Regions from separate parts of the Halomonas sp. TG39a genome, predicted to be linked through region 1. Evidence: predicted binding sites of a transcription regulator. Region 1 holds the regulator's gene; each other region holds the start of a gene.

Region 1 (7,773 bases):
TTTGTTGATATGCGGCAACGACTCGCTAAGCGCTGGTGGCAAAGCCTCAGTTTTGGGGGGCTGGTCACGCTAATCACCTGGATTCCGCTCGCCAATCTATTTCTGATTCCCGGCGCTGTAGCGGGTGCCGTGCTGCTTTGGGATGACCACTATAGGGACGGCATGTAATGACGCATGTAATGAGGCACGTGGCATCACGCCGCAGTAGACGCTTATTACCCAGGCTATGCCGCTTTGCTACCTTTACGTTTTAGCTATATTTCCCTTCATTCAATAAACAATAAGGAATAAACGCATGTTAAAACCGATGGCTTGGCTGGGTGGCGTGCTCGTGATTGGCGCCATGTCTATTTCAATGGCGTCTGGGGCACTCGCCCACGACGTAAAAACAGACGCTCTGCGCATTGCGCACCCTTTCGCCACACCCACCCCACCGGGTGCTGAAAACGGCGCTGCCTATGTAGATATCACCGCCTTTTCAGACTCCGTTACCCTGATTGGCGCCAGTAGCCCGGCAAGCAGCAACGTTGAGTTGCACGACATGCAAATGGACGGCGATATGATGCAGATGCGGCATGTGGATGAGATTCGTGTCGAGGCTGAGGAAACCTATAGCATGCGTCCTGGCGGCGGCTTTCACTTAATGCTGCTTGGTTTAACCGAACCGCTAAAAGAGGGCGAGCAGTTTCCCCTCACGCTAACCTTTGCTGAACAAGGCGATGTGGAGATTGAGGTCTGGATCCAAAACGCTCAAGAAGGCAGTGAAGCCGCTGATGGGCACCACCACTGATGACCGTTGCTTTTAACGCAAAGCAAAAACCCCCGCCGAAGCGGGGGTTTCAACGAGAAACGGCTAAATTAGCAGTTACACTTATTTTATCGGTTACCAGTCAGTGCTATCGCCTTCATCTCGGGTCAGATCTTCTGGGCTGATATTAGCACCACGCTGCACTCTTTCCCCTTTATCAGAAGCACTGCTAGATGGCGAGAAATCCAGGCTATCGCCATCATCACGGTTCAAATCGTCAGCCGATACGTGAGCTGCATGTGACGTTGCATGCGTTTCAGGCTTGTCGATGACACCTTGACCAGCGGAACGGTCTTGGTTCAATTCAATGGACGAGTTCGCCATTGCCAGCGGGCTCGCGACTAGACCAAAAGCAGTCGCTACGATAGCAACCTTCTTGCTCGTTTCTTTCAATAACATGACGTGCTCCTCAATATTTTTGGATACCGCTCAATAACAATAAGAACGGTCATTACTGCTTTAACAAGGCATACTGAATGCCAAAGCTCATATATAAACAATAAGAACTTACAAATCAGTCACATAAAAAATAAAATTGCGCACAAAAAAAAGCAGCACTAGCTTATTTTGCAAAATATAATTGTGCAACAATTACACATGTGACGATTTATTTATAGCCAATACGGCTGGTTCAGACATGCCTTCCGGAGAGCTGATGGAAAAATAGCGGCGCTGATGGAGATAGGAGCCGTTAGAAAACAGCACCCAAACGAAGAGGATAGTAGCTTAAGAGCGTTTTAAGTGTCACAAAAAATCAGACCCCGCATCAGCAGGGTCTAAGGACACAAGATTATGACAATGACTAGCGCTAGCTTCCTTTCCGTTTGCGGGACTCCAACCTTGGAATTTAACCCTGACCAGCGCTCTGATTGTCGTTTGATTCATTCCTTGAATCGACGTGCATCCCTATCGGTGTGACACGTTTTTACGCTTTTAGCTCACAACCTAATCGTAATATATTTTCTCGAAATTGCAAACTTTTGTTACCAAACGTTTCCATCACCTACGTCTTGGGTCAAATCTTTAGCGGTGTAGTCCGCTTGACCACTAGTGCGATGAGACTCTGCCTTGACGACATTAGGGCGGTCGCCTTCGTCATACATTAGATCAGATGGGCTAAAATCTGCTTGGCCGGATGTGTGATGAGACTGCGCCTGGATGGGCTCGTCATCAACCGTGAAGTCTTGATTGGCATCGATGGAGATATGGGCAAAGGCTAGCGGGCTGGCCAGCAAACCAAATGAAAGACCTACAACGGCTGCTTTTTTCACAAATGCGTTAAACATACTATTTACTCCTGGCGACTGTTTGATACCGCTGAAGTGAAGTGAGAGGGGCACTGTGGCTGATATCTCACTGCGGTTAGCTTCACTGCCTTGAGATTGCATATGCAATGCCAAAAACAAAAATTAAAAAGTTAATAACCAAAAATCAAATACTTAAACAATTTAAATTGCGCGCAATCATATGCCGCTAAAAACAAAAGCACGCTAATTACATGTGCACTAATGACACATGCGCAAAATTGTCTGTGCCTTTATGACACACTCAGCAAAGCAACCCAGGCACAGCTAATAGGCCGCTAGACGCTAGCGTTTATAGAAAAACGAAAAAAGTACTGTAAAGGGAGTGGCAGCGAAGGCGGGTGGGCAGAAGTAATAAGGAAAAAGCAGGAGGCGAAAAAGCAGACAGCAAAAAATTAGGCCCCGCACAGCGGGGCCCGATATCAGAATAGGTTATAGGTAATGACTAACGCTAGCTTCCACTCCTTGTGCGGGATTCCAACCCTGGAATTTACCCTGACTAACGTTTTGATTTCCTATTGATTCATCCTTGAATCCGAAGCACATCCTTGTCTGTATAACATCCTGTTGATCGCTTCCTCATCCTATGAAAAAGCATTCAATGATATCTAAAAAATCATCAATAATTAGCTACCGCCATTTTCTTCAACAAGTTCATCTTCGTCATATTCAGCGTCATCTGAGTGACTGCTTGATTGAGGCTCCATGTCGCTGGCATCATCGCCTTCGTCATGGGTTAAATCGTTACTCATGCTATCACTGCTAGAGCTACCAGTACCCTGTGCATCCATTGGCTGCTCATCAGCCGTGATGCCTTGGTTCTCATCAATTGCAGTGTTTTCATCTGTTTGTGCAAACGCCAATGGGCTTGCCATCAGGCCAAAAGATACACCTAAAATACCAGCTTTCTTGAGAAAATCCTTGGACATCATATTCCACCTCCGATCGCTGTTTGTTACCGCTTGGTTAAGAAAGAAAGGCTAACCAGTAGCCAGCAATTCCTGCGGTCATCTTCCTTACTTAATAAAGTGCAGCTGGCATGCCAAAAGTCACAATAAAAATATAAAACAAATAAAATCAATGACTTAACAAATAACCGCTATACCAAAGAAATACTACCCAAGCCATCAATTGGCGCTTAAAGCTGTATAAAAATGACACATGAGTAAGTTTTACCAACCTTGCATGCCAATATTGCACACTTCTACAAATGTTGTGCGTTGGATCCTTTGCTTAATTAAACCAGACGCGAGGAGGGGAAGGAGCAGCGAAACAGCGCGCCCTTGCCGGGATGAGATTCAATTTGCAGCTGTGCATCGTGACGCAATAGCACGTGCTTAACGATCGCCAAGCCTAAGCCTGTACCACCGGTCGCAGTGCTGCGCCCCTTATCGACTCGGTAAAAGCGTTCGGTTAAGCGGGGAATATGAACGGGATCAATCCCTTCACCATTGTCTTCAACATCTATATAGCCCCCGCCAGTAGCGCTAGCTTTCCAGCGCAGTGTGATTTGGCTGCCTGCTGGCGTGTAGCGCACCGCATTAAAGGCCAGATTAGAGACGGCGCTGCGAATTTCCTGTTCGCTACCTAACAGCCGCGCATCGCTTTCAAGCGCCACTGTGATGGTATGCCGCTGATGCGACAGGGCCAGCGCATCATCACAAACGCTTTGTAGTAAAGGCCCAAGTGGCAGCGGGTGATGATCTTTACCGCCCTGATCAATCTCCAGACGCGAAAGCAGCAATAAGTCATTGACCAAATTCTGCATCCGCTGGGTCTGTTCCTGCATTTGCTGGATACTACGACCTAATCGCGGCGGCAACTGATCGGCAATATCACTGTAGGTTTCCAAATAGCCGGAGAGCACGGTCAAAGGAGTGCGCAGCTCGTGGGAGACATTGGCAACAAAGTCGCGCCGCATCTGCTCAAGGCGATGCAAGCGGGTGATATCGCGCGCCATCACCAAGCGTTCATCGTCACCGTACAGGGTAATTTGATACTGCAGAATTCGCCGTTCATCAATCGGCGAGGTTAGCGTTAATGGCTCACTGTAGTTACGCGCATTAAAGTAACTGATAAAGCTTGGATCGCGCAGCAGATTGGTAATGTGCTGACCACGGTCATGGGCGGTTTGTAGCCCTAGCATGGCGGTGGCAGCGCTGTTCCACCACTCCAGATCACCGTGACGGTCAAGCATGACCACGCTGTCGCGCATCGCTTCAGACGACTCTTGAATACGCGCTAAGGTAGCGCGCAGACGGCTTTGGGTAATACGCTGGCTTTTTTGATAGCGGTATAAGCGGTCAAATAACTCGCCCCACATTCCGCGAGCAGCAGGCGGCTCATCGTGTGGGTGAAGGGTGAGCCACTGGTAGAGCTCGCGCAACTGACGTAAATGGTAAAACAGGCATACCGCTAGCCCTGCCGAAAGCCCTAGCCCAGCCGAGCCCAATAGCCAACCTAAGCAAGTACCCAGCGTGGACAGCCACGCTATTCGCCACAGCTCACGACTCCATAAACGCACATTTACACCCGTGCAGAGAAACGGTAACCGGTACCCCGAACCGTTTGAATCAGGTTTTGATGCACGTCGCCCAGCGCTTTGCGCAAGCGGCGAATATGCACATCGACCGTGCGTTCTTCGACGTAGACGTTGCCGCCCCACACTTGGTCAAGCAGTTGGCTACGCGTGTAAGCGCGCTCTTGATGGGTCATAAAAAACTGCAGCAAACGGTACTCGGTAGGCCCCATTTCCAGCGCTTTGCCGTGGGCGCTGACCCGGTGGCTTACCGGATCAAGTAGCAGACCGTTAATCTCTATCGGGTCTTCAACCCCACGCGGGGTCGCACGGCGCAGCACCGCCTTTAACCGAGCCACCAATTCCCGGGGTGAAAAGGGCTTGGTGATATAGTCATCGGCACCGGCTTCAAGCCCTTGAATTTTATTATCCTCTTCGCCTTTAGCGGTGAGCATAATAATAGGAATTTCGGCGGTAGCTTCTTCACGCTTTAAGCGCCTTGCCAGCTCAATTCCGCTAGTGCCCGGCATCATCCAGTCCAGCAGCAGTAGATCGGGTTGGTGGTCAACCACCATAGCATGAGCATCTTGGGCATTATCCGCTTCGAGCACGCGATAGTCAGCCATTTCCAGCGCTACCGCGATCATCTCGCGAATCGACGCTTCATCATCGACAATCAGAACGGTCTTGGCGGTCATACCAGAGCCTCACGGTGTTCGAAAAAACTAGTTCAAAGAAAGCGAATTCAAAGAAAAACAGTTCAATGACATGTCAATGACGATAACACCATGACTTGATGACAGTTACATGACAACCGCCGAGATTACCCAGTGATAGGCCACCAACTTAGCGCGATACCGGCAAAAATCAGTAGCCCCGACCAGTGATTATTGAGAAACGCCTGGAAGCAGGGATCCCGCTCCTGATAGCGAATTAAGCGCTGCTGATGCAGGAAAGTCGCCGCCATGGCCGCAAGCCCTAACCAGAAGAATCCACCTAAACCAACCCGCCAGCCTACCCAGGCCAACAACCCCAGAGTGGCTAACTGGAGCAGGCCGATAATCAAACGATCCGCGTTTCCAAACAGCACGGCCGTCGATTTAATGCCAATTTTTAAATCGTCGTCGCGATCGACCATGGCGTACTGGGTATCATAGGCCACTGTCCAGCACACATTAGCGCAGAATAGCAGCCATGCTTCCAGCGGCACGTGGCCAAGCACGGCGCCAAAAGCCATCGGAATTGCCCAGGAAAAAGCCGCGCCCAGCACCACCTGGGGAAAGTGGGTATAGCGCTTCATAAACGGATAAATAATCGCCAGCAGCACCCCGCCCAGCGAGAGCAGCACCGTAAACCAGTTGGTTAGTAGTACCAGAATAAACGCCGCGGCCACCAGGGCAATAAACAGCAGCTGCGCCTCGGTTTCGCTGATCCGGCCCGTGGCTAATGGACGGTTTTTGGTACGTTTCACATGGCCGTCAAAGTGGCGATCCGCATAGTCATTGACCACGCAGCCCGCGGCACGCATCACGTAAACACCGGCCACGAAAATCAGCAGCACATTTCGCCCGGGCACGCCTTCTGCAGCGACCCAAAGTGCCCACAGCGTCGGCCACATCAAAAGCCATGTGCCTATCGGCCGATTCAAGCGCATCAGCTGTAAAAAATCTGCCACGCGAGCCCATCCCTTCGGCCGCAACAGTGAACGATCCATGCTTACCTCACGAAGAATAAGATGCAGGCGCTAGCCTAGCGCGAAGGCAGGCCAAGATCATCCGCCATCGCCGTCAAAAAATACTCTTGCACTAATAACGACAGACTGCCGTGCTTGCAGCCGTGATAAAAAACGGAGCGCCTTCCCCAGGCACAGCCTTCCCGTATGCCGTTGACGCTAGCAAACTGGGGGGAATGCGTCGTTACTTCCAATGGCCCACGCACTAAACCCGGCTGGCGAAATAGCCAACTACCTAGCGAGCGCTCGCCCAAGCTCTCTAGCCGTTGGCCCTTTACCTGCGTGAGCGGGGCGACCGAGCGCGCCACCACCCACGGCGTTTCATCTAAACACAGCGCCACTTCCCGCAGCCAAGCGTAACGCTTAGCACCAATGCCCAGCGCCTGAGCCTCATCCTGTCGCGGCCAACCGACGCCCTGGCGTAGCAGCCGTACTCGAAAAGGCTTATCGCCCCCCGCGGCCATTAAACGGGCGGTTAATGAGTCGGTAGAGGCAACCCACTGCCACCAGGGGGCACTCATCGCCGGGCGGGCCGCATCAATCTGGCGCCAGCGCGAAAATAGAGGGGTTTGCCGAAAAGCAGCAGGCGTCACCAAGTTCTCCAGGGCAATAAACGGGTCAGCTAGTGTAACATGGGGCAATGAAAGGCTTTTGTTTCAACACCTTTTTTAGCAGCTCTAGTTTAGCGCCTCTTTCTTAGCAACTTTTTGGTGTCTGCATGCCCGCCACCCAAGCACAAAAAACATCTTCACACGCTGCGCTGGTGATTATTGGCACTGGCATGGCAGGGGTTGGCCTTGCCCGCGCCTTGCGCCGCCTGGGCGACCAACGCTCGATTACGCTGGTAAGCGCTGACAGCGGCGATGACTATAGCAAGCCGTTGCTCTCCACCGGCTTCGCCAAGGGCCTGAAGCCGGATCAATTAGCCCAGCGCAGCGCAGCGCAGCTTGGCGAAGAGCTCAACGCCCAGGTGGTTATCCACACCCAGGTAAGCGCTCTGGATGTGGATAACCAATCAATACTGCTCAAAGAAGGCCAGGTGCTCGGCTACGACACACTGGTATTAGCCACTGGCGCCGCGCCACGGGTGCCCTTCAGCATCGACGCCAGCGTGGCCCCACGTTGCTTTACGATCAACGACCTAGACGACTACCGCCGCTTTTATACCGCGTTAGGCCACGGCCCCGCACAGGTAGCGATTATTGGCGGGGGACTAGTGGGCTGTGAATTTGCCAATGATCTTCACGCTGGCGGTCATCAAGTCAGCATCGTCGCCCCCGAGGGATCCCTACTTCCTCGCTTGCTGCCACCACCCTTAGGGAACGCCCTGGGTGATGCCTTTAGCGAAGCGGGTATCCATCTTCACCTTGGCCGCTCAATTGAGTCTATAGCGCTCAGCAGCGGTGAAAAT
Region 2 (7,773 bases), 300 kb from region 1:
CTCGCTGACTGAACAACGCCAGTTGGCGAATCGGTAATAGGCTATCGTTGCTGGAAGGAGCAAAATGACTCCACTGCAGCGGGGCTAAAATCTCCTTCTGTTCATCGCTTTCGCCATAACTGAAGAAGAAGTCTTGCAAGTTCTCTTTGGTCTCTTCGGGCAAGTTGCTGCGCCATACGAGGGGGTCAGAAGGGATTAGAGGAGATGTCCACACCACGCGAAGTTGCTCCGCTTTATCAGGTGCAGTGATCTCCAGGCGCGCCATACTCTCGGTATTGAAGGTCGCCACATCGACTTGTTGGTTGGCGACCGACAGCGCGTTCGTTTCATGGTTGGAGTTCAAGGTGCGCTTAAAGGCAGAGGACGCATCCACACCATTCTGGGCAAACACGTAGTAACCGGGCACCAAATAGCCAGACGTTGAATTGGGATCGCCGTTACCAAAGACGAGATCAGATGCGTTCGCCAATACGTCTTCGATGCTGTGCAGGTCGCTATCCTCATGCACAATCATCAAGCTCCAATAGCCTGGCTCACCATTCTCCGGAATCGTCTGGGCAAACACCTCGCCACCCGCACGATCGACGGCTTCCATCGCCGATTTGTTGCCGTACCAGGCGAGATCGATCTGATCGAAGCGCATTGCCTGAATCACCGCGGCGTAATCGGTCGCAAAGAAAGGCTCAACCTCTACCCCAAGGCTCTGCGACATATCATCTAGAAACGGCTGCCACATGGGCCGCTGATTCTGACTTGATTCGGTAGAGATAATGCCAAACTTGAGCGTTTCGGCGGCGAACAGCTGGGCGCTAGCTACCAGACCAATTCCCGCCATCAGCGGCAGAACCAAACGGCGATATTTAAACGTCATGGGTGTCTCTCCAGATTAATAGGGTTATCAATGGCAGGTTTCATGCGTGACCGGCACAGGTATCAGCCCAGCACCGGCGTTACGACGGTAGGTGGCCTTCTATCTCTGCGATCAGTGGGCAGCGCTTCGCCGTTTGAGGCTTCGCTTGCGCGGAGCTCATCAAGATCGGCATTTTCATAAAGCGCTTGTAGGCGTTCATCGGTGAGTTCGTTAATGGGGCCATCGAAGTACAGTCGGCCATCCTTGAGCGCAACGGCACGATGGCAATAGCGACGCGCTATATCGACTTGGTGAAGAGTGACGACGACTGTGCGGCCGTCTTCGGCGTGGATACGGCTGAGAATTTCCATGACCTCGCGAGCGCTACGCGGGTCGAGGGAAGCAATGGGTTCATCCGCCAGGATCAATTCGGCGTCCTGCATGAGTACCCGAGCAATGGCGACCCGCTGCATTTGTCCACCCGAAAGCGTATTGGCGCGCTGATCAATGAGCTCTTCCAGCCCCACTCGGGCCAAGCAAGCGCACGCACGCTGGCGCTCCTGGTCGGTAAATCGACCAAAGAGAGCTCTTAGCCGCGACATGCTACCCAACTGCCCAACCAACACATTGGTCAGTACGCTGAGACGCCCCACCAGGTTGAACTGCTGAAAGATATAACCGGTGCGGCAGCGCTCGATGCGAGCGGCCTTGCGCAAACGTCCGCTCGCCTGCACTTCACGACCCATCAGCGACACACGGCCACCCTGGATACGGTTTCCACAGGTAAGACCGACAAGATGACGTAGTAACGTGGACTTGCCTGAGCCGGATGGCCCAATCAGCGCAACCATCTCGCCTGTTGCAACGCGAAAGCTGACATCGTTTAGCACCTGTCGGTGTCCAAACGACTTGTTTAAGCCTTCAGCGTTAATAGTAGGAATAGACATGACGCTTCTCCTTTAGGAATAGCGCCATTCTGGTGGAAGCAGATGAACACCAGTTGTCTAGACAATGTCATTTTGATGATAATTTCAGCCGCTCCTCAGCCTCCTCGAAGCAACGCCAACAGTGTCGTTCACCCAATATCAAGGACTTATCTCTTAATGACACACGATTGAAACGTTTATGTCACCCGGTCGTCATAGTGTTATCCGACCACTCTTACCCAGTTGGCCTGAGATCGCCGGTGCCGAAATCGATGAAGCCGGTGCACTGTGCGTAGACTTTGCTCCTGAAAGACGGCGCTTGCGCTTCCACCCCGGCTGGCTTCGAGCCCACGACTACGACAATATTGGCGATCCAGAAGTACCGCCAGTTCCGGTAAAACGTGGAAGAGAGACACAGAAGAGGGCCCAGACAGCTTGGACGCCACAGGGCTCCTCGACACCGAAGCGGGCAGTGAGGAAGAGGAGTCTATTCTCGCTCCTGCTCTTTCAAGCATCCTGGGCAAGGGGTTAGTACGCTTGCGCAACCTACCCACCGAGCCCGACTCACACGAAGCGATAGCCCGGCGCATCGGTCCAGTAAGGCCCACCAACTTTGGCATGCTATTCAACGTCAAAGCCAAACCGAACCCAGACTCCAACGCTTACACGTCCATCGCTCTGTCCCCACGTCGACCTGACGACCCGAGAGTACCAGCCGGGTATGCAAATGCTGCCCTGCCGACATCACCCCACCTTCAGTAGCAGCCGGGTTTAGAATCAAAAGTTACTTCATCGTTTTTTACAGCTAGTTGCTCGGCATACGCTAATTTGAGCTGCTGCTAGTCGCCTAAAAAACTGCCGAGATGTGCAGTCATATCTAACCGCTGCCCTGAATACAATTCGTTAGAACACAATTGCACATTTGCCTTATTTCCAACGAGAGCGGTTTTAAGTTGGGAAAGGGATCCTAAATGCTCAGTCAACTACCCCCGCCTGAAGGCGGGAGCTTGGGACAACACGCTGGGTTGACCAGGGAGAGCGGTAGCCAACCCGCTACGTTGATAACAGGTCGCCAAAACTCACCGGCAAGTGCTTCCTCAGCTTGCCGCTCTGAAAGGTCAGGATCATGCGGGCGCAAGGTAAAACGCCGAAGGTCTTGATCGCTGTTGGCAGCGCTATCGTCAGCAGGAGCCGGTTATCGACATTCCCGAGGGGAGACGGGGCGCACGCCTCGCGACACAAGACCCGTAAGGGTATTTACACAGGAGAAAATCGCATGGCGGTTTTCGTAATAGACAAACAGAAGCAACCGTTGATGCCGTGCAGCGAAAAGCGCGCCCGCTTGCTGCTAGGGCGCGGTCGTGCCGTGGTGCATAAGCGTTACCCGTTTACCATTCGACTGAAAGATCGGGTGGGCGGAGACATGCAGCCGCTACGCCTGGGCATTGACCCTGGCAGCAAGACCACTGGGTTGGCGCTGATGCGCGAATCGAACAGTGCCAAGCCAGACGACCAACAACGCCATGTGCTGCGTCTGTTTGAGCTGGTGCATCGTGGGTACCAGATCAAAAAGGCGTTACAACAACGCGCCGCCTTTCGGCGTCGTCGCCGGTCGAAGAATCTGCGCTACCGCGCCCCGCGTTTTAACAACCGCACTAAGTCTAAAGACTGGTTGGCACCGTCGCTGCAGCATCGCGTTGACACCGTGATGGCCTGGGTAAATCGGCTCAGTCGCTTGGCACCGATCACCGGCATCTGCCAAGAGTTAGTGCGCTTTGACACGCAACAGTTGGAAAACCCAGAGATCAGCGGCGTCGAGTATCAGCAAGGCACGCTGTTGGGCTACGAGGTGCGCGAATATTTACTGGAAAAGTGGGGGCGCGAATGTGCGTATTGTGGCGACACAGACACACCACTTGAAGTCGAGCATGTGGTGCCGCGTTCACGCAGCGGTTCGAATCGTGTCAGCAACTTAACGCTGAGCTGCCACCCCTGCAATCAGGCCAAGAACAGCCAGGCATTGGCTGACTTCTTTGCCCACGACAAGGGGCTGCATCGCCGCTTGAAAGCCAATGGCCACACCGCTGCCATTCGACTAGAGCGGGTACAGCGCCAGCTCAAGCAGTCATTAAGAGATGCCAGCGCCGTCAACGCGACCCGTTGGGCGCTGTTCTCCGCGCTCAAGACCACTGATTTGCCGGTTGTCGTCAGCAGCGGCGGCCGCACCAAATACAACCGCCAGCGACTGGGCATCCCTAAAACCCACGGCCTGGATGCTGCCTGTGTCGGTGCATTTGACACGCTTCACGCTTGGCAGGTACCTACCTTAACCATCAAGGCGATGGGGCGTGGCAGCTATCAACGCACGCGCCTGAACAAGTACGGCTTCCCACGCGGCTTTTTGATGCGACAGAAGCAAGTAAGAGGCTTTCAGACCGGCGACATGGTGCGTGCGATGGTGCCCACCGGCAAGAAAGCCGGAATGCATACGGGGCGTGTCGCGGTGCGTAAAACCGGCAGCTTCAATATCCAAACAGAACACGGTGCGGTGCAAGGGGTTTCGCACAACTACTGCACCGTGATCCAGCGCGGTGATGGCTACGGCTATCACCACACCCCCTCTATCAACCTAACAGGAGGAGCGGGACAGGCGGTGGCGTGATCCAAGTCGCCCTGCGGGCGACGCGCTCTCCCTCCTCGCACTAAAAGTACGAGGTATCCCGCGTAAAATCTGATGATTACAAAATTAGTATTTATTACGAGGAGTGACTCCGACTAAACGACGTTGGCCCACGCGCCTAGACTTCTCTAAGATCAGAGTTACTTTTTTTAAGAGCCGCCCTTATGAAACCTGAAACTATCGCCCTTCACCATGGCTACGTGCCGGATTCACAACATGCCGTTGCGGTGCCGATTCATCAGACCACCTCGTTCTCATTTGACAGTGCGCAGCACGCAGCGGACCTGTTTGATTTGAAAGTGGAGGGAAATATCTATTCCCGCATTATGAACCCTACCTGCGCCGTTCTGGAGCAGCGAGTGGCTGCGCTGGAAGGCGGCATTACGGGCCTAGCGGTAGCATCGGGGATGGCCGCAATCACCTATGCTATTCAAACCATCGCCGAAGCGGGCGATAACATCGTGTCGATTAGCGAGCTGTATGGCGGTACCTACAACCTGTTTGCTCACACGTTGCCGCGTCAGGGTATTCAGGTGCGGTTTGCCGATAAAGATGATATTGCGGGCATCGAAGCGCTGATTGATGAACGCACTAAAGCAGTGTTTTGCGAAAGTATCGGCAACCCCTCCGGCGGCGTCGTCGATCTGCGTGCGCTTGCCGATGCTGCCCATCGTCACGGAGTGCCGGTGATAGTAGATAACACCACCGCCACGCCATTTTTATGTCGGCCAATTGAGCATGGAGCGGATATTGTCGTCCATTCGGCGACCAAGTATATCGGCGGCCACGGCACCACGGTGGGTGGAGTCATTGTGGATTCAGGAAAATTCCCCTGGGCTGAACATGCCAGCCGGTTCCCGCTGCTGAACGAGCCGGATGTCTCCTATCATGGCGTTAGCTATACCCGCGATGTGGGCGATGCAGCATTTATTACCCGAGCACGGGTAGTACCGTTACGCAATATGGGGGCGGCACTATCTGCTCAGGCGGCCTGGAATCTTCTGCAGGGGCTGGAAACGTTGTCACTGAGGATAGAGCGTATTTGCGCTAACGCGCTGGCGGTGGCGAAGCACCTAGAAAGCCATCCCCAGGTGGCGTGGGTGCACTATGCAGGATTGGAGAGCCACCCAGACCACGCACTCGCGCACCGCTATATGCACGGTCATGCCTCGGGCATTCTTAGCTTTGGTATTGTGGGCGGCCAAGCCGCTGGCGAACGCTTTTATGATGCGCTGTCGCTCATTCTGCGGCTGGTCAATATCGGCGATGCCAAGAGTTGTTCCTCTATTCCGGCATCTACAACGCACCGCCAGCTAAATGACCAAGAGCTAAAAACAGCGGGCGTTACTCCGGATATGGTGCGCCTGTCGATAGGTATTGAGCATATTGACGATTTGCTGGCGGATATTGATCAGGCACTAGCGGCTTCCCAGGGCTAGCGGATCGTTCGGTGCGCTGGCAGGTTTACCTAATTGCTCCCAGCGCACTTTGCTCGACTAAATCATAGGTGCTTATGGTTGGCACCATTGCTTCTATATTTATTTCCGGCCTAGAACCCATCGGAAACGTTCCACCAGCAGAACGAGAAAGGACGTATTACGTCAATTGGAGGGGTTGGGTGAAGCTGCCTGACTCAAACAAACCGGTCTCAGGAATACTCGGGGCGATTCAGTTCGGCGAAGGGACGAGTCCGGCTGATCTTGAGTTCCATATCGTCGTTGGGGATATAGGGGATGATCGAAAGTATCATAAGGCTACATCATCCACTCACTGATCAGTGTTGCGTTCAGAAACTGCCCCCGTCAACTGGCTACCAATCGTTCGAATACTGCTGTCGCAAGTCGATACTGACTGCCATCGGGTTCAACGCGCCCGTACAGCATCCTTTTGAATGATACGGGCTAAATACTCCGGGATTTTGACTTCCGGGTTGTCTCGAAATTGCTCTAAACGATGTTGCACCTTCGACTCAGACGCCGTGAGGTGCCTGAATAGGGATTTGCGTGCCTGTTCTGGCTTTCGTGAAAGCATCAAGCTGAAAACTTCCCGGTGTTCATCAAAGAAGGGATCACTTTGGGGGAAGTCGATCTTGCCCCCCAGCAGGTGCTTGCTAATCAGCAGTATGGGACGTGTACGTTGCAGCATGGTCACGACCTCATCGTTTCCACCAGCCACCATGGCATGCTGATGAAGATCATTTTCCAGTTCGTCGAGAAGCCTGCCCTGGATATTGGGGTATTGGTTTTCGGCACTGTCTAGACGCTCGATGTACCGTTTGATATCGGAGTCAGGCAGGCGACCAGTGGCTTGAGCGATCATGAAAGGTTCAAGCTGCTGTCGAGCCGCATACAGTTGGTGAAGACGGTCGTCATCCAGTGGTACCACCGTCCAACTGCTGTATTTATTGTTTTCAACCAAACCCAGGGACTGTAGATAAAGCAGGATCTTCTGCGTGGTGGTCCGGCTGACGTCAAGTGACTTGGAGAGCTTCAGTTCGTTTAGCTCCATGCGGCCCAGCATCGAGCAATAAACGATGTCACGCTCAATCTCTTCGGCAAACTTCCTCCAGGAGTCGATTCGCCGTACAGACACCTCTCCACCGGCTAGTGAGAAATCCTTCTCGGTAATCTGTCGTCTGATCACCTCTTTCGGTTGGTTCCCGACCAAATATCCTCTTCCGTCGAAACGACTGATTTTCTCTTCGTCGTGAAGCCTTTCGAGCGTTTGGCGAACTGGAGAGCGACTTAACTTGAAAATCTCAGAAATGTTGCTTTCCAGCAGCACAAGACCAGTTTCAAGGTGGCCACACTCCATGCTCTCGACCAATATGTGGTAGAGCTGATCTTTTAGAGTACCCATTCGACTCTCCGATACCGTGTCGCTTGCTGTTTCTGCTTGTAGCGTCCTACTTGCAGGGCAGGCGCCTGGCCAAGGGAACATGGCGAAAACGAAAGTACCTGCAGCGAGGCCGTGCCTTCGGTTGTCACTGCTCACTGGCGTGTCTATTCATGTTACCGGGTGAGCGTAAAGGTCGGTAGCAGGCTTCGCCAACACAGTCGGAGGCCATCGAACCTTCATAGTAGCGTGCACTTCTCGGCCTGAAAGATAGCCCCTGACCGATTCAGCACTTCACCCTGCCTGTCGCTAGCCAATGCTGGTTGGGCAGCACTGCCTACGCTAGGCGTTGGCAAGACGGCGCGTCGACGTGCAGCCTCAAGCGGCGTCTTTCCAGGGCCGGCCGACGATGGTTCGTCGTCATTACTAGCTTGTCGGGTAGGTGACCTGACATCCTGCAAACGACCGGCCGGACCGATAGG
Region 3 (7,773 bases), 3.3 Mb from region 1:
ACTGGGGTGGCGTATTAAAAAACCCTGCGGTGCGTCTGGCCAATGCACTCGCCACACTAGTGGATGCCAACGGTGTTATTCAAATCCAAGGCCTACGGCCTGACCCAATACCCGAAGCCGTGCGTAAAGCGCTCGCCGCATTGGAAGTCGGCGTCGGCGACAATGCCCCCACTATCGACACTAACTGGGGTGAGCCAGGACTATCGCCCGCTGAACGACTGTTTGGCTGGAACACCTTAGAAGTACTCGCCATGAAGGCGGGCAACCCGGATGCCCCGGCCAATGCTATTCCGCCAAAGGCCTATGCCCACTGCCAACTGCGTTATGTGGTGGGCAGCGACCAGGACAATTTTCTAGTCCATTTACGCCATCATCTGGATCAACACGGCTATCACGATATTGAGGTAAGCGCTGCGCGCATGTCGCAAATGGCGGCGACACGACTCGATCCTGAAGACCCCTGGGTGGGCTGGGCGTTGGCCTCTATGCAACGCTCCACCCATAAAACGCCGACGCTGCTACCCAACTTAGGCGGCTCGTTACCCAACGATGTGTTTGCCGAAACCCTGGGCTTACCCACGCTATGGGTTCCACACTCCTACCCCTCCTGCTCCCAGCACGCGCCTGACGAACACCTATTGGGGAGCATCGCTTCAGAGGCACTGATCTTAATGGCGGGGCTATTCTGGGATTTGAGTGACCAAGGATCAGACATCATGAGAGAGAAAGCCTTATGCAAGACGAACTAACCCAACAGGTTTGCGCGTGGCTGGAAGGCCAGCAGCAGGCGATGCAAGATTGCCTTGAGGCGTTGGTCAATATCGACTCCAACAGCTATGACAAAGCGGGTACCGATGCGGTCGCCGACCTGATCACTCAGTGGCTTGAGCAGGATGGCATCACGGTTATACGCCACCAGCGCCCTGACTCAGGCGATATTTTGGAAGCTCATCTGGGGGGAACGGGTCAAGGCCATGTCTTACTCATGGGCCACCGGGATACGGTTTTCCCCACCGGTACGGTGGCGGGCCGAGGCTATACCCAGCAAGACAATATCGGCTTTGGCCCAGGCGTTGCCGATATGAAAAGCGGCCTGGTGATGAACTGCTTTGTTATGCGTGCGCTAAGCCGCCTGCCCACCTGCCCCCTACCCGTTCGCGCCCTGTTTACCGCCGATGAGGAAATTGGCTCGCCGGATGGGCGGGCGTTTATCGAAGCGGCTGCCCAGGGGGCACGCGCCGCCTTAAATGTCGAGCCAGGGCGGGTCAGCGGCAATGTGGTGACGGGCCGCAAAGGGGGCGCTGGTTTCTTAATCGAAGTCGCTGGCAAGGCCGCCCACTCGGGCGTTAGCCATGCCGATGGCGCCAGCGCGATAGAAACACTCGCTCGAAAAATCATCAAGCTGCATGCGTTAACCGACTATGAGGCAGGCATCACCACCAATGTGGGCACCATCGCCGGAGGCGTGTCACGCAATACCGTCGCGCCTTTCGCGTCAGCACAGTTGGACACTCGTTTTGTAACCACTGCCCAGCGTGATCAGCTGTATAAAGCCATTGAGGCGATTATCGCGGAACCCGACGTTCCCGGCACTCTTGCGACCATAGAACAAACCTCTGAATTTTATCCTCTCGAAGCGCGTATGAGCAGCGCGCTGTTTGAGCTTTATCAGGTTCAGGCTAAGGCGATCGGGTTTGCTGTTGACGGCGAATTCACTGGCGGCTGTTCTGATGCGGGCTGGACGGCCAGCCTGGGCATTCCCACTCTGTGCGGTCTTGGCCCTATCGGCGCAAAAATGCACACTGACGAAGAGTACTGTTTGCTGGATACACTGGTGCCGCGCACTCAGACACTCGCTGCTACGTTATTGAATTTGCACGATGTATCCTTTGCTTCGGCACGTTAAATTGGCAATGTAACTGCTAGCCAACTACCTTGAGTAAGCAACGCTGCTACAGCGTTTCCATGGATTCGGAAGGAGATCAACATGCGCTATTCAACTATACGTTTCTCAACACCGCTTACCGCTATTGCCGCCTCGCTGCTGCTCGCCACCTCAGCGGCACAAGCCAATGAAACGCTTGATGTCGAGATGCATAAAGTCAGCACCGAGGGTAATGAAGAGTCAATCGGTACCGTATCCCTTGAGCATACGGATCACGGCTTACTGCTGACACCTTCGTTGACGGGCCTTGAGCCTGGGGTCTACGGTTTTCACGTTCACCAGAATGCCAGCTGTGATCCCGCCGAGAATGACAGTGGCGAGATGACCGCGGCACTGTCGGCTGGCGGACACTATGACCCTGAGGAAACCGGCACTCACCAAGGCCCCTATGGAGAAGGTCATTTAGGCGATCTACCGGTGCTAACGGTTAATGAAGATGGCGAAGCCAATCTCCCCGTCTTGGCGCCGCGCTTGAGCATGGAAGATATGCCTGGCCGCAGCTTGATGATTCACGAAGGCGGCGACACCTACACAGATGAGCCCCACCTGGGCGGCGGTGGCACCCGGATGGCCTGCGGCGTCGTTGAGTCTTAAGATTTGCCTTTGCTAACCGATAAATTGGGCAGCCACTAGGCTGTCCATTTTTTTGCTTAAGGCCCACTAAAGTCTAGCTGTGATTTTATAGTGCTTATCTGTAAATTCAGCCCTGCTAAAGAAGTACCTGCTTGCATGCTCACCGGTATGCTCGCCCATTCCCCTCACTGCTCTAGGTACCTTAGATGATCACCTTTATCGTATCGATCCTGCTGCTGATAGCGGGCTACTTTACCTATGGGAAGTTCGTTGAACGCGTGTTTGTGACTAACCGCAAACGTCAGACCCCTGCCTTCAGCATGCGCGACAACATCGACTACGTGCCGATGAACACCACGCGCAACTCGCTTATCCAATTATTGAACATTGCCGGGGTGGGCCCCATTTTCGGCCCCATTCTTGGTGCGCTGTATGGACCGGTGGCCTTTATCTGGATTGTGGTCGGCTGCATCTTTGCCGGTGCCGTGCACGACTACCTGACCGGTATGATCTCAATCCGCAACCACGGCGCTCACTTACCTCAGCTGGCCGGCAAGTTTCTGGGTAAAGCGATGAAGCACGTCGTCAATGGCTTCGCGATCTTGCTGCTGTTGTTAGTCGGCACGGTATTTGTGACCTCCCCCGCGGCGCTGCTGGCCAATATGACCTCGCTGTCACTGACACTGATCATTGTTGCCATCTTTATTTACTACCTGATCGCCACGCTGCTGCCAATCGATAAGGTCATTGGCCGTATCTACCCCTACTTTGGCGCCCTGCTGCTGTTCAGCGCCGCAGGTATCGGTATTGGCTTGGTTGTCACCGGCGCTCCGATCCCCGAGCTTTCGCTGCAAAATATGCACCCTGACGCCGCACCGATTTTCCCGCTACTGTTTTTAACCATCTCCTGCGGCGCGCTTTCCGGTTTTCACGCCACCCAAACGCCGATTATTTCGCGCACCACGCAAAACGAAACCAATGGGCGCAAAATCTTCTACGGCATGATGATCACCGAAGGCATTATCGCGATGATCTGGGCGGCCGCCGCCATGAGCCTGTTCTACGGCGACCAGTCGCTTTCCGATGTGCTGGCGGCCGGTGGCCCTGCCGCGGTGGTCAGCGAAGTATCTACCACCATGCTCGGCGCGGTGGGTGGCACCCTGGCCGTGCTCGGCGTTATTGTGCTGCCGATCACCTCGGGCGATACCGCCTTTCGCAGCGCGCGGATGATCATCGCCGACTACATTAAGATCGATCAAAAGCCGATTATGAAGCGCGTCATGGTCGCTCTACCGCTGTTTGTGGTGTCTTACGCGCTAACCCATATGGACTTCACACTGCTATGGCGCTACTTCTCCTGGGCGAATCAGACCACCGCCGTGATCGCGCTGTGGGTAGGCACCATGTACTTGGTGCTGTCGCGTAAGCCTCACTGGATCACCTCGATCCCAGCCACCTTTATGACCATGGCCACCTTTACCTATTTAGCCTACGCGCCGATCGGTTTTGGTCTGCCGCTGCAGTTAAGCTACGTGGTCGCGGCGCTAGGTACGCTCCTTTGCATCGCGCTGTTTATGAAGCGTGTCCGTCGTCTAAGCCGGGCAACTTTTGCCGTTGATGAGCCGGCGGTACCGAGCCAGTTTGTGGACAGCGGCGAGGTGATGGCAGCTAAATAGTTAGGCGCTCCATAACGTTACCGCCACACTCTCTTCACAGGACGCTCTTCACAAGACATTCTCCACACAAGAGCCACTCCACAAAAAAGGGCACACATCAGCCACATAACCGTGTTTGATGCGTGCCCTCGCTTTTTCTCCTATCTCGCCTATCCTTCCTTTTTTCCCCTACTCCTCATGTTTATCGCTTCCATGCTGCTGCGGTATAGACGAATACAGGCAGGGACTACTCCAGCGGTATCGACCAGAAGTAGGTCTCGCCAGAGCTATCGTCCACACCGTCGTTGTCACTGACCAGCCAGGCGTTGCCATTATCGTTAATCGCCATTCCTTCAATCTTGTCCACCACAAAGCCGTTGTAGCTGGCTAGGTCGGGAATCAGGTCGCGCACTAGCTGTTTCTCGGCCACCGGCAGCTCACCGCCCAGCGGGGCAGGTTCCAGGCCATCCAGGGCAATGCGGGTCACTTGCTTAACCTTAGCCTCGGCGCCGATCTGGTTGTCGCGCTCGATCAAATACAGCCAATCGCCATGGGCGGTGATTTCGGAGAGGCCAATCCAACCCTGTTCCACGTTATCCAGCGGGTAATGAACAGCGCCCCACTCGCCACTGTCGATATCAAAACGCAGTAGCTTGACCATGCCTTCGGGGTCATCCTGCCAGGGGCGCTGCAACGCCAGCCACAGTTGATCATCAATGCGCGTGACGCCTTCTAATCCCCACTTCAATGCCTGTTGAGCGAGCGCCTCGGGAAGTGCAATTCCTTGGATAATCTCACCGTCGGAACCCACATGATAAAGGGTGTTGGCAAGGCCTTTGTCGTTACCTTCGGAAGCGACCCAGAAGCCACCTTCACCATCGGTGGTAATGCCTTCCATATCCAGGCCTAGCGCAGGTTCACCGTTGCGGGTCACGTCCAGTGCTGCCGTAATCCGCGCTGGGGAGGCTGAGGGGTCGATGGTAAAGATGCGCGGCTGGGCGCTGTAGAAGCTGTCATTGACCGCATAAAGTACGTCGTCAGTGGCGACTAACCCGGAAAGTGCGCCCCAACCGATCAGTTCATCGGCGCCCGCCGAGGTCAGGGTAGGATAGACCGCTGGCGCATCCTGATATTGATAAATCATGACATGGGCGCGGGGGCCGCCGTCTTCGCCCAGATCCCCTTCATTGGCGGTGGCTAACAGGCCACGGCTGGGAATCGCCACGGCGCCTTCGGGAGACAGGCCCGAGGGCAGTAGCTGGGTGAGCTGCGGTTCGGCCAGGTTGCTAACGTCATAAACGCCCACCAGCGAGCCGCGCTCGGAAAGCAGGAAGACATAGGGCGTACCTTCGAACACCGCAAGCTCCATCCCCTCCGGCTCGCTGCCTTTGGCATCCGAACGCTTATCGGGGTAGTGACCCGCTTCAATCACCGCGCGCTCGAATGAAGTACCTGACTCGTATACCACCTCGCCGCGCTTGTTGAAGATCGTCCAGCCGCGCGCGCCGCCATCCATATCGCCTTCGTTGGCAATAGCGAAGTGGTCGTTGTCGATCCACTGCAAAGCGTCCGGCTCACGCAGGCGCTCGGCTTGCTGCTCGTTGAAAATCAGCGCACCGTCATCGCTGGCGTCAATGCCGTCCAGCTCGACAGTCCCGGCACTGAAATCCGCCACCACCTTTCCGGCGTAGTCGAGCACCACCAGGTGGTTGTTCTCCTGCACGGTGACGACGGTCTCACCCAGGGTATTGATATCGACAAACTCCGGCTCGGGATCCTCGGGGGCGATCTCGGCGAGCCCGGTTACGTCGGCGTAGAGCAGGCTGTCGCAGTTAACCAGCCCTTCCGCATTGATCTCCACCAGTGCCACGGAACCGCCGGGCATCTGCGGTACACGTCCATCACCCGCCTCTTCGTCGCGTTCGTTCTCAATGGCGACAGCGACAAAGCGCCCATCGGGGGCCGCAGCGGAAGCCACACTATCGGGCTGTCCGTCCAGCGGGCAGGAGGCGAGTATCTCGCCACTGGCTAAATCGACCGTACGCAGTTCCCCGGAAGGTTCGCTGTAGGAAGCCGATGTATTCACTCCGACATAGGCCATATTGCCGAGCACCGATACGGCCGTAGGCTCACCGTCCATAACGATATTACCCAGCGGTTGCGGATTAGCCGGGTCGCTGATATCGATGCGCCCGATCACGCCCAGCGGGCTATCGGTATACACCAGCGTCATGCCATCACCGGAGGCAGCAATGATTTCAGGCGCGGTCTCGCGTGTACGATCCTCGCCCTCGGCCATGTTATCGGGAACCGCGAAGCTGGCGATGCGGTTGAAATGCTTATCTGCCGCACCTGCCGCTTGCGTGGCGGCCAGCACAGCAGCCAGCGCCAATAGGATTGGTCTGCGTTTGAGTATCATGATGGAGTTAATCCCCTGCTTAAGCTTAAGAAACGACTGATTAAGTTATTAAACTTGCTATGCCCGATTAACTATCCAACACCATGGCGATGTCAGGCTTATGACACTCACAGGCTAAGTTAGCGCCGTTGGCTATCGGCACACCTCAACGCTAAACCCAGGCTGCCGCGAAGATGGGTAAGTAGTGAAGGAACGCATAGGGGAAAAGGGAAGCAGGAAAATCGATAGATAAAAGGAGACTTTAGAACGAAAGCAGCCAGTCAGTTAGCCCTGACTGGCTGCTTTTTAGCTAGTTTTGGTTGCTAGCTTGCTTCTATACATACGACATACGCGCGATAGCGTTTTACTCGTCGCCTGCCATCTGCATTTGACGCTGCATATAATTCTGAATACCCACCTTGTCGATCAAACCAAGTTCCGTTTCGATGTGGTCGATATGGTCTTCTTCGTCGGCGAGCAGGTCACGCAGCATATCGCGAGTCACGTAATCTTTAACGCTTTCGCAATAGGTGATCGCTTCGATGTAGTCGTTGCGGCCGTCGTGCTCAATTTTTAGATCGCTTTCGAGCATCTCTTTGACGTTTTCGCCGATGTGCAGCTTGCCCAGGTCTTGCAGGTTGGGGATACCTTCGAGGAACAGGATACGCTCGATGATCTTGTCAGCGTGCTGCATCTCTTCGATGGACTCATCGTATTCCCATTTGGCGAGGGCTTTCAGACCCCAATCTTTATACATTTTGGCGTGCAAAAAGTACTGATTGATCGCAACCAGTTCGTTGCCGAGCGCCTTATTAAGATGCTCAATAACTTTCGTATCACCTTTCATAACGTCACCTTTTCTACTGTAATGCTGATGTTTAATCTAGTTTAGACAATACGATCAAGCAGTTACGTTTGGAGAAGAGCATAGACGCAAATAGCTATACTCCCAGCGTTTCTGAGAGTATAGATAAGGTGATTAAAAGTTCAAGTAAATCAGTTGTTTGCTAAAGATAACCCTAACAATAGTGATTCGCGTCACACGGCGTAAGCGAGCCCCATATTGGCTTCCTGGCGCGCTTCCTGAACGGCATCGCGGGTAATAGATTTAGCATAGCACGCGCACTTACCACACTGCGTTGCGCAGCCGGTTGCCTCGCGTACTTCTCGCCAGCTTCGCGCACCGTCGTCAACGTGCTGGC
Region 4 (7,773 bases), 340 kb from region 1:
GAAGTCCGCCCGGTTCGAGAACTGCCACCTAAAGCAGCACCCAAAACAGAAATAGGAGAACAATCATGAATACTGCCGCCTACCCCTATGTGGATGGTTTCGTCGCTGCCGTGCCTAGCGCTAATAAAGCTGAGTTTATTGAACATGCCCGTGCCGCGGCCGTTGTGTTCAAGGAGCACGGGGCGCTCCGCGTGGTGGAGTGCTGGGGCGATGATGTGCCCGATGGGGAAGTGACCTCCTTCACCATGGCGGTTAAGCGCAAGGATGACGAGACGGTTATTTTTTCATGGATAGAGTGGCCATCCCGCGCCGTGCGCGATGAAGCCATGCCCAAAGCCATGCAGGACCCTCGCCTGCAGATGGACGTTAACCCGATGCCATTTGATGGTAAGAGACTCATTTATGGAGGCTTTGCAAGCATCATCAATGAGTAAGCGTGAACAAGTGGCCCAGAGATTTAATCCGAATCGTCCTGGGCCCCATTCTCTTCAACTACATCTTGTTGAGTTACATCAGTGATCCGCCCTTCAACCTGGTAGAACACTTCTTTGCGTTCCACCATATAGTCGCGCAGCATTTCCCAATCGGTATTGCCGACAATGGTGTTACGGCCATCGGCGTAGGCTTCACCGAGTACCGTATGGCTGTCGCCACCGGCGGCGGTGAAGTTGTTGGTGGCGATGGTATAAGTACGCTCTGGATCAATCGCCTGCATCGCACCTTCCTGGACAACGTTTAGGCTGATCACCCGTTCACCTGGCGGCTCGCTGCTGTCATACATCAACTCAACGCCTGCTGACACCTGCAGAAAACCGCCGTCTTCGCCGGGAGCATTAGCCAGGGCGATCTCGAAGGTTTCCAGCAGCTCGGCGCCGGTAACGTCGACCAACGTCAGGCGATTGCCAAACGGCTGTACGGCGATTAGATCGCCTACGGACACATCGCCCCTCTCAATCGCTTCGCGGATACCACCGCTATTTTGGATCGCCATGACCGTGTCGGGCGCTACCTGCTGCGCGGCATGCAGCTGGGCATCGGTGATTAAATTGCCCAGCGCTGTTTCATTGGCACGCACGCTGTGTTCATCGCCGCTGCCGTGGCGGGGGTTGGGCAACTCTGAGATCGCCTTGGCGCCGATCAAGGTATCCCGCAGTGTTTCAATCTCAGCGGTGTAGGGTTCAAGCCGCTGAGCCGCGTCGGAATCCGCCTCACGATCGTCGGCGGCGAGCAGCTCGCCACTAGTATCCACCACCACGCCTTCCTCGTCGAAGGTGACCTGCATAACCCCAAGGTGCTGACCATACTCGCCTGCCTGGCCAATCACCGTCGGCGATGGGAGCCCCTCACCAGCGTGGCTCTCGCTTAGCAGCCTGGGGGGCGAAACCTGGCTATGGCTGTGTCCGCCAATAATAATGTCGATACCTTCGACGTGCTCCGCTAGCAGCAAGTCGTTACCCACGCTGGGGTCGCTGTCGTAACCAAGATGGGTAAGGGCAATAATTTTGTTAACGCCCTGCTCTTCAAACGCTGCCACCATGGCTTCAGCCGCTTCACGATAATCGCTGATGGCTATTTGGCCGGGGCTTGAGATCGTTTCGCTATCCTGGGTGCTTAACCCAAAAATGCCGATCTGTTCGCCATTGTGCTCAACCACAATGCCGTCATAGAGCTGCCCGGCTTGCGGATCTACGCTGACAGACTCACCCAGCATGTCAGCAAACTCAGGGCCTGCTGAAAAGTCTAGATTGGCCCCTAATATGGGAAACTCGGCGCCTGCAAAAAATGCCGCTAACGCCTGATGCCCCTGTTCCGGGTCACCCAAGTCAAACTCATGATTACCCGGCACAAAGGCGTCGTAGCCCATCAAATTCATGAATTCGAGAGCATCCTGGCCCTGAAACTCAGTGAAATAGAGCGTGCCCGAAAAGATATCACCGGCTTCCAGCAGTAATCCTTCACCGTAAGTCTCCCGCGCTTCATTCAGCGTGGTGATCAAATAGGGATACTGATCGGTACGCCCGTGTAGATCATTGGTGTGAAACAGCGTCAAGGTGAAGTTATCAGCCAAGGCGGGAGGAACGGTGACGAATAACGCTGTCCCTAGCGCCATGCCATAGCGGTGAAAACGCATTTAAATGACTCCTTTCATATCGGTGTTTAGACACCTTAGCAGTAAAGCAAGCCAATGGCGGAGCTGTCATTAATCCGTGACGAGATCGTCATCTTCATTACATGTTCCCGTCATCGTCGGCTGCCACCCTGGCTAGCACTTCAATGTAGCCTTCTTTCGCCGACAGGATAACGACTAATGCATAAAGCCTATGTCCATAAAAACAGTGCCCGTAAAAACCTCGCCCGTAAAACTAGCGCTAAGCCTCGCGATCGCAGGGATTTCTCTCGCTGCGTCATCGAGCGTGTTCGCCAATGATGATTTGAGCAATGTCTGCCCTAATCCGATTCGCATGGCGGATACCGGCATTGAAGGCATGGGGCCGCTAGAAGACGCTTTCGGCCCCTTCGCCGAAGCGTTTACAACAACTACTGGTCTTGAATTGGAAATGTTTAGCCTAAGCAACCGCACGGCCGCAGGCACGGCGCTTCAGTACGACGATGTAGACCTGGTTTTCGCTGGCCCCTCTGAGTTTGTGCTGTTCGATCGTGAAAGCGATATCGAAATCCTGTTTGCCATTGAGCGCCCGCATTACGGCAGCAGCTTTTTTGTACCCGCCGACAGCGATATCGAAACCCTAGCTGACCTAGAAGGCCACCGCGTAGCGCTGAAAGATGTGGGCTCCACCAGCGGGCATATCTTCCCCAGCCAGATGTTGGTAGACGCCGGCCTGGATATCGATCGTGATCTAGAAATCATTATGGCCGGTGATGCACGCATTGCGGCACTCGTTAATGGTGATGTAGACGCCATGGGCGGTGGCAACCGGGATATCGACGAAATTCAGGCGATGGATCCCGATGGCGAATACCGCGTAATCGCCAAAAGCGATGTACTGCCCGGCGATCCGGTGGTGATGCGCGGCTCTCTGGATGACGCCTGCAAAACCGCCCTACGCGAGTCGCTCAAAGCTAATGCCGACAAGCTATGGAACGCATTGGTTGCAACGGATCGCAACGAAGATAAGTTCTTAAACCGGGACTCTTCGCTAGGCTTTGAGCGCACCAACGCAGATTACGACGTAGTACGCCGCGCCTACGAAGCAGCGGGTATCGATCTGTAAACATTTCCCTCTTTTCGCTCCACAACGGCACAGGGATGTGCTGCTAATAAGCAGGTCTGTCCATGAACATTCAATTTATCCACCTCCTGCCGCTAACGCAGGAGGTTTTTTTATGAAGGCTATCAGCGTTCACAATCTGCATAAACACTACGGGCAGTTGCACGTACTGCGTGGCTTAACGCTGGAGATTACTCGAGGCGAGTGCGTCATTTTGTTGGGTGCGAACGGCTGCGGTAAATCGACGTTAATGCGCTGCCTAAATGGTCTAACATCCCATGATCAAGGGGAGATCACTATTTTGGGCGACTCCCTCACTCACCTTTCTAAACCACAATTACGCCAGCTACGACGCAAAGTGGGTGTGGTTTTCCAGCAATTTAATCTGGTGCAGAACGTCAGCGTGTTTCAAAACGTGCTGTATGGCGCTATGGGTCAGCAACGTTTTGGCTTGCTCTCCTCGCTCGCTTGCTTTGCCACTAATGAGTTACGCGAGCGCGCCATGGCCTCGCTTGAACGCGTAGGGTTAGCGCATAAGGCCCACGCGGATTGCCGTGAGCTCTCCGGCGGTCAACAGCAGCGCGTGGCAATTGCCCGCACACTGATGCAAGACGCCGAGATCATTATTGCCGATGAGCCAGTGGCCAGCCTTGACCCGAAAGCCGGTAAGGAAATCATGGATCTGCTGCTGGACGTGGTGTCGGAGCGACGTTTAACCGTGCTGTGCACGCTGCACCAGTTGGAGTTAGCCCAACAGTACGGCGACCGTATTATCGGTATGAAAGCGGGGCAAATAGTCCTTGATACGCCACGGCCAGAAGTCGCGCTAGCTACTATGCAGCAGCTCTACCAGGGCGATGTCCGGGTTGACCAAGCCTCCACCCCTGCTGTTGATGACGCCGCCCTACCCACTGCCTGATACGTTAACGAGGAAACTATGTCGAATCTCCGCCGAACCACAACGCCTTTACCGCCGCGTTTCGCCAATCCTTCCCCGTTTACCTGGGGCGTGGTGGTGATTTTTTTAGCGCTCTTTGTACAAGGGATAATGGCCACCAACTTAACCGTGGAACGCTTGCTCCGTGGTGCCGTCAATTTGGTGCACTTTATAGGACGCGCCTTTCCCCCTGATCTTTCCGATCTCGACGTCCTGGCGTGGTCAATGTACGAAACCCTCAACATTGCCATTGTTGGCGTTACCATCGGGGTTATTTTAAGCCTGCCGTTTGCCCTACTGGCGGCTCGCAACACCTCGCCAGCCCCCTGGGTTCGCTCCATCACGCGCTTGATGATTGCCACCATGCGCACCATCCCCGACCTGATTTGGGCGCTTATTTTTGTAGTGGCCGTTGGCTTAGGACCAATCGCCGGGGTGCTGGCGATTGTAATGGACACCATCGGCTTTGCGGCCCGCTTCTTTTCGGAACGTATTGAAGAGGTTCACCCAGGCCCTTCCGAGGCGCTTAGCGCCACTGGCGCAGGCAGATTATCGGTGATTGGCGGTGCCATTTTGCCGGAAACCTTGGCATCCATGACGGCAACAAGCCTTTATAGCGTTGAAAAAGCGCTGCGCTCAGCGGTTACGCTCGGCCTAGTGGGCGCAGGGGGTATCGGGGTTGAACTGGCTGCCGCTATGCGCCTATTTAACTATGACCGCGCGTTAACCATTATTCTGGTAATTCTGATTGTGGTGATTGGCTTTGAGCAACTCTCATCGCAAATTAGAAAACGCGTCATTTAAATATTAACGTATAAATACGCTAAAAACCGGTGTGGAATTATCCACACCGGTAAAGATCGAAACATGCGAGCTAACTAAAAGCTAAAGAACTAATACAAAAACTAATGCAACACTACCGCTAACATCACTCTATTAATTAGAAGTGATAGCGAGCGCCTAATGCGTAGTACATATCTTCTTCGAAGTCATTAACAGCATCCAGGTTACGATCGTTCAGCTCAAGGAACATATCGAAATTGCTAGACAGCTTGTACATTGACCCTAGCGCCCAAGCGTTACGCTCATCGCTAGCGCCGTCTACGTCGATGTTGTAGTAATCGGCGAAGAACTTCCAGGAATCGATGGCGTACGTAGCACCAACGCCGATTTTATCGAAACCACCACCGTTAACATCGTCATCACCGCGGGTTTCATAACCTACACGAGCAGCGAAAGCGTCTGTAACAGCAAACTCGCCCGTAGCGCCATAACGCACTTCACCGTTACCGCCACCACGTACCGTATCTTCCACATAGCCAAGCGCTAAACGAGCTGGGCCTGTTTCGTAGACAACACCACCCTGAGTGGCGATAACGGATCCTTCAGAAGTCTGCTCGGCTTCAGTCAAACCACGCTCAGAGAAGTGCTTGGCAGAAATAACCGCCTGAAAACCACTCATTTCAGGCGTTTTATAGCCAATAGAGTCGCCGCGTGCCTGGGTACCACCACCCGCAAACTCGTAGCCGCGCTCAACGTAGACATCGAACGGCGTCATAACGTAGTTATCGTAAAAACTGTTGTAATTACCGGCCATGAAAGTACCGAACTGCTGGCTTTCCAGACCCAGGTAGCTGTTACGCACCTCATCGAAACCAGAAGATGTATTACGCTCATCACCCGTAAAGCGCCACTCTACCCGGGCGAATGCACGCAGGTCAGAGGAGATCTGATGGCCGGCGGTAATCCGCAGACGGGAGCCGAAATTACGGAACTCTTCGCCGTTATCAACACCGTCATCAACACCGCCGCCATCAATCCCCATAGCGATGCGGCCATAGATTTCCAGATCGGTACCGTCTTGGTCATAAACAGTGGCAGCTTGTGCTGCAGAGGCGGCCAATAAACCGCTAACGGCTAATGCCAGAGTCGTTTTTTTAAACATGATCGTTCCCATTGAAGTAGTTAATACTTGCGCTTTGCGAAGGCACAATGAAGGACGAATAACGCCTCAACGCAGCAAACCTTAAAGGAGTTATATTTCATTTACTTTAAAGTTTTAATTTTTTGGGAACTTATTTTTCATAGGCAGTTTAAATAAAACTGCCATCCAATTTTAACATTAAACTGATATTAGAATAGGTAGCTTCAGCACGTTATCGCTTAGCCTATTTGTTTAAGCGTGTCATCACTTATTCACCTGTTTGTCTCGGCAGTGTCATTCGCCCCACCCACACTGTTCGAAAACGTGATAAAGGGATGAATCGCTCATGCGGCTCTGCATCGTTAGTGAAACATGGTCACCGGATATCAATGGCGTAGCCCATACACTGAGCCGGTTAAGCTGTGAACTTAACCGGCAAGGAGTGCCGGTTGATGTGATTCGCCCACGTCCCAGGGGCGCGGGTAATGCAACCGGTATTAACCGCGAGCTACAGGTGCAACGCTTTGCCTTACCCGGTTACACCGATGTCCAGGTGGGGCTGGTTAGGCCCGCTACCCTGCGCCGCTTTTGGCGTAAGCACCGACCAAACATCATCTACGTCGCCACCCAAGGTCCTCTCGGTTGGGCGGCCCGCCAAGCGGCGCGGCAGCTCAATATTCCCTTGGTAGCGGGCTGGCACACCAACTTCGACCACTACTGTGAAGATTACGGCGTCAACTGGCTGGCCTCGACCACACGCCGCTACCTACGCTACTTCCATAACGGCTGCGACCTGACCTTAGTGCCTACCCACCAGCAAGCAAAAGCGCTGCAGCGTCAGGGGATACGCGATGTCCATGTGCTGTCACGGGGGTTGGATGGTGAGCGCTTCTCACCCGCCCACCGGGACCCTTCATTACGCACAAGCTGGGGGGTTGGCGAGCATCAGCCGGTGGCGCTTTATGTTGGACGATTAGCCGCTGAAAAAAACCTCACCTTGCTACATGAAAGCTTTCAAGCCATGCGCGAGGTGCGCCCCGATATCGCTCAGGTGATCGTAGGCGATGGTCCCGCACGGGCACAGCTGGAGAAGGCGCTGCCCGATGCGCATTTTACCGGCTTTGTGGGGCAAGAATCGCTTGCTCGCCACTATGCCAGCGCCGATATGTTTATTTTCCCCTCGCTTTCCGAAACCTGGGGGAATGTGGTGGCAGAAGCCATGGCCAGCGGCTTGGCCGTGGTGGCCTATGATCATGCGGCCAGCGCCGAACTCATTAACAGCGGCCACAACGGTGTCACCGTACCCGCTGGCAATAGCGCCGCGTTTCAACAAGCCGCGGTGGAGTTGTGCCAGCACCCCGCTGACTACGCTCGTTTAGGTCGGGTGGCGCGCTTACGCGCACTTGAGCAGAGCTGGACGGGTATTGCCGAGCAATTTTTGCGTTATCTACACCAAGCCCAGGAGGCTCATCATGCGCCCGCGTCCGCTTGTCGTATTCGACCGTCTTGACCTGATTGAGTGGCAGTTCTGCCAGCGCATATCGCGGCTATCGATCTACCGCCCCTGGCGCATCACACTTCAGGCCGCCAGCCGCTTAGGTGATTGGCCGGTTTGGGTGCTGCTGATTCTCGCCCAGCCCTGGCTCCAGCCTAATGGCGCCTGGCGTGTCTTGCAGTACAGC

The links. Region 1 encodes PhoB, which activates phosphate uptake and scavenging genes when phosphate is short. Its sites were predicted from a motif close to TGTCATANNNNTGTCANA; they were not measured.
Region 2: phnC (phosphonate ABC transporter ATP-binding protein) is a predicted target of PhoB. The motif match lies at 1,977-1,994, and genes of this name have one in related genera.
Region 3: U738_RS01080 (esterase-like activity of phytase family protein) is a predicted target of PhoB. The motif match lies at 6,681-6,698, and genes of this name have one in related genera.
Region 4: U738_RS17400 (bifunctional metallophosphatase/5'-nucleotidase) is a predicted target of PhoB. The motif match lies at 2,196-2,213, and genes of this name have one in related genera.

The regions. Positions count from the first base shown of each region.
Region 1 is NZ_JQLV01000001.1:3,513,390-3,521,162, forward strand. It holds gene cysZ (sulfate transporter CysZ) at 1-168, shown strand, start outside; gene U738_RS15765 (copper chaperone PCu(A)C) at 296-790, shown strand; gene U738_RS15770 (hypothetical protein) at 884-1,207, opposite strand; gene U738_RS15775 (hypothetical protein) at 1,792-2,094, opposite strand; gene U738_RS15780 (hypothetical protein) at 2,739-3,044, opposite strand; gene phoR (phosphate regulon sensor histidine kinase PhoR) at 3,350-4,636, opposite strand; gene phoB (phosphate regulon transcriptional regulator PhoB) at 4,639-5,328, opposite strand; gene ubiA (4-hydroxybenzoate octaprenyltransferase) at 5,454-6,344, opposite strand; gene U738_RS15800 (chorismate lyase) at 6,380-6,955, opposite strand; gene U738_RS15805 (NAD(P)/FAD-dependent oxidoreductase) at 7,081-7,773, shown strand, end outside.
Region 2 is NZ_JQLV01000001.1:3,213,905-3,221,677, forward strand. It holds gene phnD (phosphonate ABC transporter substrate-binding protein) at 1-871, opposite strand, end outside; gene phnC (phosphonate ABC transporter ATP-binding protein) at 934-1,797, opposite strand; gene iscB (RNA-guided endonuclease IscB) at 3,053-4,438, shown strand; gene U738_RS14395 (O-acetylhomoserine aminocarboxypropyltransferase/cysteine synthase family protein) at 4,621-5,895, shown strand; gene U738_RS14405 (GntR family transcriptional regulator) at 6,320-7,315, opposite strand.
Region 3 is NZ_JQLV01000001.1:228,884-236,656, reverse strand. It holds gene U738_RS01100 (M20 family metallopeptidase) at 1-749, shown strand, start outside; gene U738_RS01095 (M20 family metallopeptidase) at 734-1,906, shown strand; gene sodC (superoxide dismutase family protein) at 1,988-2,539, shown strand; gene U738_RS01085 (carbon starvation CstA family protein) at 2,725-4,194, shown strand; gene U738_RS01080 (esterase-like activity of phytase family protein) at 4,421-6,592, opposite strand; gene bfr (bacterioferritin) at 6,936-7,418, opposite strand; gene U738_RS01070 ((2Fe-2S)-binding protein) at 7,610-7,773, opposite strand, start outside.
Region 4 is NZ_JQLV01000001.1:3,856,568-3,864,340, reverse strand. It holds gene U738_RS17410 (YciI family protein) at 1-69, shown strand, start outside; gene U738_RS17405 (DUF1428 domain-containing protein) at 66-434, shown strand; gene U738_RS17400 (bifunctional metallophosphatase/5'-nucleotidase) at 458-2,131, opposite strand; gene phnD (phosphate/phosphite/phosphonate ABC transporter substrate-binding protein) at 2,322-3,233, shown strand; gene phnC (phosphonate ABC transporter ATP-binding protein) at 3,346-4,149, shown strand; gene phnE (phosphonate ABC transporter, permease protein PhnE) at 4,168-4,971, shown strand; gene U738_RS17380 (porin) at 5,108-6,112, opposite strand; gene U738_RS17375 (glycosyltransferase family 4 protein) at 6,438-7,601, shown strand; gene U738_RS17370 (phosphatase PAP2 family protein) at 7,564-7,773, shown strand, end outside.